Regions from separate parts of the Erwinia tracheiphila genome, predicted to be linked through region 1. Evidence: riboswitches for the same ligand, from Rfam matches in the RefSeq annotation. Region 1 holds a riboswitch; the other holds the start of a gene.
What was found. A riboswitch is a leader RNA that binds a small molecule or an ion and turns the genes downstream of it on or off. The one in region 1 is predicted to bind thiamine pyrophosphate.
Positions count from the first base shown of each region.

Region 2: it holds a riboswitch for thiamine pyrophosphate, as region 1 does, so the genes downstream of both, thiC (phosphomethylpyrimidine synthase ThiC) here and thiB (thiamine ABC transporter substrate binding subunit) in region 1, are expected to answer to the same signal.

Region 1 is NZ_CP089932.1:4,041,190-4,045,611, reverse strand. It holds gene thiP (thiamine/thiamine pyrophosphate ABC transporter permease ThiP) at 1-1,477, opposite strand, end outside; gene thiB (thiamine ABC transporter substrate binding subunit) at 1,453-2,439, opposite strand; TPP riboswitch at 2,479-2,577, opposite strand; gene sgrR (HTH-type transcriptional regulator SgrR) at 2,614-4,275, opposite strand.
Region 2 is NZ_CP089932.1:297,775-302,196, forward strand. It holds gene thiE (thiamine phosphate synthase) at 1-57, opposite strand, end outside; gene thiC (phosphomethylpyrimidine synthase ThiC) at 54-1,988, opposite strand; TPP riboswitch at 2,080-2,180, opposite strand; gene LU633_RS01455 (Rsd/AlgQ family anti-sigma factor) at 2,300-2,809, opposite strand; gene nudC (NAD(+) diphosphatase) at 2,895-3,668, shown strand; gene hemE (uroporphyrinogen decarboxylase) at 3,707-4,422, shown strand, end outside.

The DNA of each region.
Region 1 (4,422 bases):
ACGGCAGCGTGCGAAAGTTTTCATTACCAAACAGTGCCACCACGCCGAAGTCGCCCACCGACAGCACGCAGGCAAACGCCATCGCCTGGGCAATGGGCCGCCTGAGCGCCCGCAGTTCAATCAGCCACAGTCGGTTCCAGCCGCTGACGCCCAGCGACAGGCACAGCAGGTTATAGCGGGCGGCCGTGTCGTACAGGGGATTTTCCAGCACTTTCATCGCATAGGGTACGGCCATCAGCGCATTGGTAAATATCACCATTCCTTCCGTTGAAGGGTGCAGGCCGACGGTATCATTGAACAGCAGAAAAAAGCCGGTCGCTAGCACGATGCCCGGCATGGCGAGGATTAGCAGACCGCTCAGTTCCAGCGTCTGGCCCATCCACCGCCGCTGTTTCAGGCGCAGTTCGCGGCTGGTCCATAGCAGCATCATGGTCAGCACCACCGAGAGCATGCCTGCGCCAAGCGCAACGCGCAGGGAAGTTAATGTTGCCTGCCACAGTGCTGGCTGCCGTAATATGCCGGGCAGGCCCTGGTTGATGCCGTCTGCTGCCACCGCCAGTAGCGGCGGCAGCAGCAAAAGCAGCACGGCGACGACGATCGTCATGTCGGTTATTTTGGCGGCTATGCTGTCTTCGGGATTGCGCCATCCGGTGTCGCTGGCGCTGCCACCGGGGAGCGCCTTATTGAGTCGCTGGCTGAACACCACCAGCCCCAGGCAGCACAGGATTTGCAGCAGTGCCAGCAGCGCGGCGCGGGCGGGGTCGAAATCAAAACTGAGCGACTGGAAAATCGCCAGCTCCAGCGTAGTGGCTTTGGGACCACCGCCGAGTGCCAGTACGGTGGCAAAGCTGGCGAAGCAAAGCATAAAGATCAGTGCGGCGGTGGGCAGGATCTGGCGTCGCAGCCACGGCCATTCCACCAGGCGAAAATGGTGCCAGCCGCGAATGCCAAGCTGGGCTGCCAGCTTGCGTTGTTCATCGGGAATGTGTTCCAGTGCCTGTAATAACAGCCGCGCCGCCAGCGGCAGATTAAAGAATACGTGGGCCAGCAGAATGCCCTGCAGGCCATAGGGGCTGAAGGTGTAATGCACCCCCAGCAGTGAACACAGCGTGGCCAGCCAGCCGCTTCGTCCATAAACGCTGAGAATGCCGAAAATCACCACCAGCACTGGCAGTACCAGCGTCATCGCGCACAGTCGCAGCAGGGTTTCTCTGCCCCAAAAATGACGGCGCCCGAGTGCTCTGGCAAGGGGAATAGCAGGCAGCACGGCCAGCGTGGCAGAGAGCAGCGCCTGAAAGAAGGAAAAACGCAGGACGTGCCACAGGTAGTCATCCTGCCACAGCGTCATAACGTTCGTGACCGGTGCCTGGCACCACAGTGCGCCAAATGCCAGCGCCGCCACGCCAACCAGCAGCGCCGAGGCCACTATGCCTGGCGCTAAGGTGGCTTTACTTAGCGGCTGACGGCGCGTTGCCATGCACTGATCCACTGGCTGCGATGGTTGGCAATGTCCTGCGGGCTGTACTGGAGCGAGGTACCCGGCACGGTCAGGGTATCAAAACCGGCGGGTAGCGGACGTTTTGTTACCGGATACATCCAGTTGCTGGTGGGGATGGTGTCCTGGAAAGCGTTGTCGAGGACAAATTGCATAAATGCCTGGGCAAGCTGCGGCTGCCTGCTGGATTTCAACTGTCCCGCGACCTCAACCTGTAGATAGTGCCCTTCGCTAAAGCTGGCAGCGGCGTACTGGGACTTTTTCTCTTCAATCAGGTGATAAGCGGGAGAGGTGGTATAACTCAGCACCATGTCAGCTTCGCCCTTTAGAAACAGGCCATAGGCCTCGCTCCAGCCTTTGGTGACGGTAACGGTCTTACCGGCCAGTTTCTGCCAGGCCTGAGGCGCGTTATCACCGTAAACTTTTTGCATCCACAACAGCAGTCCAAGGCCTGGCGTACTGGTGCGGGGGTCTTGATAAATGATTTTGAACGGTCTGTCGCTTTCCACCAGCGCTTTCAGGCTCGTTGGTGGATTTTGCAGGCGCGTTTTATCATAGACAAAGGCAAACCAACCGTAATCGTAAGGAACGAAGGTGGTGTTTTTCCAGTCGCCCGGGAGGGTCAGCCTGCTGTTATCGGTATGGCTTTGGGCAAACAATCCCGTTTTTTCTGCCGCATCCAGCAGGTTGTTATCCAGCCCCAGAACCACGTCAGCCTTGCTGTTTTTTCCTTCCAGGCGCAGGCGATTGAGCAGCGCGACACCATCTTCCAGCGCCACGTATTTCAGCTGGCAGTCGCAGCGGGCTTCAAAGGCTTTTTTTATCGCCGGGCCGGGCCCCCAGTCGGCAGAGAATGAATCGTAGGTGTAGACCGTGAGCCGGGGTTTTTCAGCAAAAGCAGGAAGTGAGCACAGAATAAGCAGGGGGAGCACTTTCTTTAACACATTGCGTTCCTTGGAAAAGGGTGAGGACGCATGATCTGAGCGGATAACACTCTCAAATCCCTACGCCGGTATGAGCCGGATCAGGTTCGACGGGTCTTTCTCAGCGCCATTTTCTTCAGCGCACCCCGTTGAGAACGACGCTATTCTAGTGATTTCCCCGCAGCAGGGAAAGCATCATCCTTCAGGCGGTGCAAACCACGCGGATTTAAAGTCGAACCAGCCCAGGGTGTTCATTTTTACGCCGCGCATCGTACGTATGCCTTCCAGTAGTAGCCAGTGATGAAACAGGGGATGCAGCGTGTGAGAGTCAATTATCCGCTTACTCCACTCGGTCAGCGTCAGGTTGTTTTCCCGCCACTTTTGCACGTCGGTTTCCCAGTTGGTTGCCACGCAGTGATGCACCAGCGGGATCTCATACAGCAGCGCAAACAGAGAGAACGCCAGCGGCAGCGTAAAATTGGCGCTGCCCAGCCAGATATCGCTTTCGGCATCGCCACGGTGCCAGGTAGCGTAGTCCACCTGGCGGGTCACCAGCGTGACGCCCCCGGCAGCGAGTAAGGGTTCCAGTGTGTTAGCAATCGCCTGGTACTCGATATGGTCGTCATACCAGGTGAGCGTCAGCGAGGTTAATCCAGCTGGTTTCGTTGAGCGCGTCAGATCCCGCTGGTGATGCCAGCGCGGAAGCAGGCCATAGGCCGGAAACCAGTAACGCTGATAGCCAATATCCGCCTGGTTCAGCAGGGCAACGGGATTGCAAAGGCTGTTCACCCAGCGTCGTACCTGTTCATTACGTCCCCGTTCAGAGCGTTGATCAAACAGCAAGAAGTAGCAGCCTTCTTCCAGCCTGCTCTCTTCTGACTTGTCGCTCAGGCTGTCGCTCTGAAGTCGCACACTGGCGTAAACCAGTTCTTCACTGATTTCCGGTAGCACCCAGATGTTGACTTCATCGATCAGCGCCCGATAGCCGAAATAGTCGTCAAACGCTTCAATGCGCAGCTGACGCTGTTGGTTGCGCACCACCTGATAAGGCCCGGTACCGATCGGCTGACGGGCAAAGTTGGCTATGGACGGCCACTCTTTCGGCAGGATCATGCTGCTAACGCTGCCCAACAGCCAGGGCAGCCAGTGGTCAGGCTGATGCAAATAAATATCCAGGCTCCAGGGAGAAGAGGACGATATCTTATGCAGATTGGCATACAGCGGTTGACTGGTGAGCCGCTCCAGAGTGGCAATCACATCCGCCATTTCCAGTTCGCGCCCATGATGGAAATGAATCGCGGGACGTAAGAAAAAGCGCCAGTGCAGCGGTGTGATTTGTTGCCAGTGATGGGCGATGTCCGCTTCAATTTCCCCATTTTCCTCATTAATGCGGGTCAGCCCGCTGAAGATTTGCCGGGCCAGATGGGTTTCTGATCGCCTGAGCGGGGTGCCCGGCAGCAGGTTGAGCAGCGAGCGATAATAGAGAATACGGAGAATGTGTTTGCCCTGTCGGAAACTGCGCCCGAGGCGTGAAACCAGCATTTGCCGCACCGCATTTTTATCACCGACCAGCTGCACCAGCTGGTCGATACGATCCTGTTCCAGCAGATCTTCTGCGCGCTGTTGTTGCAGCGCCAGTCCGGTATAAAGAAAGTTGAGCTGTGAGCGCTTACTGCGCCCGGCTTCCGCATGCCATTCCAGCCAGCCCTGCTGTTGCATGGCGTTAAGCAGACTGCGCATATGGCGACGTGAACAATTCAGCCTGAGGGCTAAATCATTCAGTGTGGTCTGCTGTGACTGCCCCTCACAGCTCTGCCACAGGCGAATAAACTGCTGTTTCAAACGGGGTGATGACATAAAAGAGGAACTCTCCTGGTAAAGTCGTCTGTTTTTTTTCTCTATATTAGGCGAAGAATAGCCGTCGATGAAAGAGCGGGAGACATTCTGTGAATGGCGCTCCGACATTATTTTTACTTGATCTGAGTATGGTGCGACTTCACCCGC
Region 2 (4,422 bases), 1.2 Mb from region 1:
TACTACCGGATAAAGCCCCAGCTGCCTGGCCGTTGCCGGAAAGGGAGAAGGTTTCATACTTTTTCCTCCGACGAACCTGCTGTGACCGGCTGATACAGCTCCCCGCCCCGCTCCCGGAAAGCAGCTGACATGTTGGCCATGCCCACTTCAATCGCTCTGGCTTCGGCCTCCTGCCTTGCGGCGTATTCGCGCACTTCCTGAGTGATCTTCATCGAGCAGAATTTGGGACCACACATGGAGCAGAAATGCGCAACCTTACCGGATTCCTGCGGCAGGGTTTCATCGTGATAGGCTCTCGCCGTGTGGGGATCGAGCGCAAGGTTAAACTGATCTTCCCAGCGGAATTCAAAGCGCGCTTTCGACATGGCGTTATCACGGATCTGCGCGCCCGGATGACCTTTGGCCAGATCGGCAGCATGTGCTGCAATCTTGTAGGTAATAAGTCCTTGTTTAACATCTTTTTTGTTGGGCAGGCCCAGATGCTCTTTCGGCGTCACATAACACAACATGGCACAACCAAACCAGCCGATCATCGCCGCGCCAATGCCCGATGTGAAGTGGTCGTAGCCTGGTGCAATATCGGTGGTCAGTGGGCCAAGGGTGTAAAATGGCGCTTCGTGGCAGTGTTCCAGCTGTTCGGTCATATTGCGGCGGATCATCTGCATGGGTACATGCCCGGGGCCTTCAATCATCACCTGCACATCATATTCCCAGGCAATGTTGGTCAGTTCCCCCAGCGTACGCAGTTCAGCAAACTGAGCTTCATCATTGGCATCCTGAATGGAGCCGGGACGCAGGCCGTCACCCAGCGACAGCGATACGTCATAGGCCGCGCAAATCTCGCAGATTTCACGGAAATGCTGCCAGAGAAAGTTCTCCTGATGATGCGACAGACACCATTTTGCCATAATCGATCCGCCGCGCGAAACGATCCCGGTCAGACGCTTCGCCGTCATGGGTACATAGCGCAGCAGCACACCAGCGTGAATTGTGAAGTAATCCACCCCCTGTTCGGCCTGTTCCAGCAACGTATCGCGGAAAACGCCCCAGCTCAGATTTTCTGCAATGCCGTTGACTTTCTCCAGCGCCTGATAAATTGGCACGGTGCCAATCGGTACGGGGCTGTTACGCAGGATCCATTCGCGGGTTTCATGGATGTTACGCCCGGTGGAAAGGTCCATCACCGTATCCGCTCCCCAGCGGACGGCCCAGACCAGTTTCTCAACTTCTTCTTCAATGGAGGAGCTGACCGTCGAATTGCCAATATTGGCATTGATTTTCACCAGAAAGTTACGGCCAATAATCATCGGCTCCGATTCAGGGTGATTGATATTGGCGGGGATAATGGCGCGTCCGGCAGCCACTTCCTGACGAACAAACTCCGCCGTAATGGTGTCCGGGAACTGGGCACCGAAACTGTTGCCGGGATGCTGTGCCAGCAGTTCCTCGCTAAGGATGCGTGAGCGGCCCATGTTTTCGCGCAGTGCGATAAACTCCATCTCCGGGGTAATCGTCCCCTGGCGTGCGTAATGCAGTTGAGTGACACGACGCCCCGGCGTGGCTCGGCGGGTTTGGGCGCGGTGAGCAAAACGCAATGAGTCCAGCGAGTCATCCGCCAGACGCTGCTGGCTGTAGTTCGAACTAAGGTGTTCAATGGGCTGTGTGTCGTTACGTTCGGCGATCCAGTTTTTCCGCAGGGACGGCAGGCCGCGCTGTACATCGATAGCGGCTGCCGGATCGCCGTAAGGCCCGGCGGTATCATAAACCGGTACCGGCTCGTTTTCTTCAAATTGTGGGTTGCCGCCACTGCCGCCAATCGGCGTTGGACTGAGCTGGATTTCCCGCAGGGGAACCCGGATATCCTCACGGGAACCCGTCAGATAAATTCGTTTTGAACGGGGAAAAGCACTGCCCTGAAGCGATTCAATAAATTGTTGGGCTTCAGCTCGCTGTTCACGGCGGGTGGATTTTTTATCAACGGTAGACATAGCGCATTCCTCAGTAAGGGAAAAATGGCTTGTCTGGAGTTCGGCAGGAGTAAGTGCAGAAAATGATGCCCGTAGGGCGTCAGATCCGTACTGAATCGTTACTCTTGTTCCCTTCGCAGGTACTAACCTGATCAGGTTCCGCGGATCCCGAATAAACGGTCTCAGCCCCTAAGGGCACTCCGACAAGAAGAATTTTGCCACCTCACAGGGCAGCAGAATAAAAGTGGTCGCATACTTGCGACCACATGATTACCCTTTCATCATAAAAGGGCTTTCTGGAAACTACAAGGTTTTTACGAATCCATCGTTTTTCAGGCCGGACGCACCAGGGCAGCATTGTTAGCTGCATCCTCCAGCCGCAGAGCGTTCCTGTCCAGCGCCAGATTAATAAACTTGTCTTCCAGGGAGAAACGCGCTTCCAGCGCCTCTCCTATTTCTGACAGCGCCTGTTGAAATGCCAGATAGTTATCATCATCAATGGCATTTTCAAAATGAGAATCATATACCTGCATAATCTGCTCGGTGTTCGAACGTAGCGAAGGATAAATGATGGCTGCTTTTGCCAGCTGCTCGCTGCCTTCCATCTCTTTAATAAAGCGTTCGTAAATGGTGAAGTGGCCCGTGGAAAGATAATCCACAAGCGTCTGGCAGAAGGTATCCAGCGCGTTTTGATCGAGCGTGGTCAGCGAATCCTTGTTAGGCTTGATGCCAACCATTTGATAATAAGCAACCAGCAACTGCTTACGCGATTGCAGACAAAAGTCCACCAGGTCACTGCATCCGCCAACACGGGCGGTCAGAACGTTTAACTGGTTTAGCATGAGTGACTCCGTAAGTGTTATTTTTGATTGTCTGACTGCAATCCCGTGATACTGAATGCCTGTGAAGCGGAGGATGAGCAAACTTATGCAACGTGAGATCTCAAGCGTAGACGCTGGATGGTGGGTTGTCAGCCATGAACAGAAACTTTGGTTACCGGAGTGCCAGCTTCCGAAGGGGCGCGCCGATGCGTTGGGGCTGGTGGGTAGCCAGGGAATGTTGCTCGGTGAGTGGTTGGGCGAACCGGTTTTTCTGGTTTGCGCCAGCCGTAAAGAGGGAATGGCCTCGCTGCGGCAGTTGCTTGATCAGGATGTTGGTCTGTTCCAGCTTGTCGGGCGGGGCGTGCAGCTGGCTGAATTTTATCGGTCGCATCAGTGGTGTGGCTACTGCGGGCATAAAATGCGTCACAGCAGAACCGAATGGGCCTGCCTGTGCAACCACTGCCGTCAACGTTACTACCCGCAAATTGCTCCCTGTATTATTGTTGCTATTCGTCGTGACGACAGGATCCTGCTGGCGCAGCATACTCGCCATCGTAACGGTATTTATACGGTACTGGCCGGTTTTGTTGAGGTGGGGGAAACGCTAGAGCAAGCCGTGGCGCGTGAAGTGATGGAAGAAAGCGGCATTACGGTAAAGAATCTGCGTTATGTGTCGTCACAGCCGTGGCCTTTCCCTCAGTCGTTGATGATGGCGTTTATGGCCGATTATCACTGTGGTGAGATTGTCATCGATCCAAAAGAACTGCTGGATGCGGGCTGGTATCGCTTTGATGCGCTGCCGTTCCTGCCGCCGCCAGGCACTGTCGCACGGCGCCTGATTGAAGACACCGTTGCGCTTTGCCGCGCTGCGGAACAATGAATGTTATACTGCGCGACTGCAAACAGAGAGCCATAAACATGACTGAACTGAAAAATGATCGTTATCTGCGCGCACTGTTGCGCCAACCGGTAGATGCCACCCCCGTGTGGATGATGAGGCAGGCCGGGCGCTATTTGCCGGAGTACAAAGCCACCCGCGCCCAGGCCGGGGATTTTATGTCATTGTGCAAAAACGCAGAACTGGCTTGTGAGGTTACGCTGCAGCCGCTGCGCCGTTATCCGCTTGATGCGGCAATCCTTTTCTCCGATATTTTGACGATCCCTGATGCGATGGGATTAGGCCTCTGGTTTGAGGCTGGTGAAGGCCCACGTTTTTCATCTCCGGTGACCTGCCGGGCGGATGTGGAAAAGCTGCCCGTGCCGGACCCGGAACAGGAGCTGGGCTATGTGATGAATGCCGTGCGCACTATCCGCAAAAATTTACAGGGTCAGGTGCCATTGATTGGTTTCTCCGGCAGTCCGTGGACGCTGGCAACCTATATGGTGGAGGGTAGCAGCAGCAAAGCTTTTACCAAACTGAAAAAGATGATGTATGCGGAACCAGAAACGCTGCATCTGATGCTTGATAAGCTGGCGGACAGCGTCACGCTTTATCTCAATGCGCAAATCCGCGCCGGTGCTCAGTCGGTGATGATTTTTGACACCTGGGGTGGCGTGTTGACCGGTCGTGATTATTTACAGTTTTCGCTGCACTACATGCACAAAATTGTTGACGGGCTGCTGCATGAAAATGA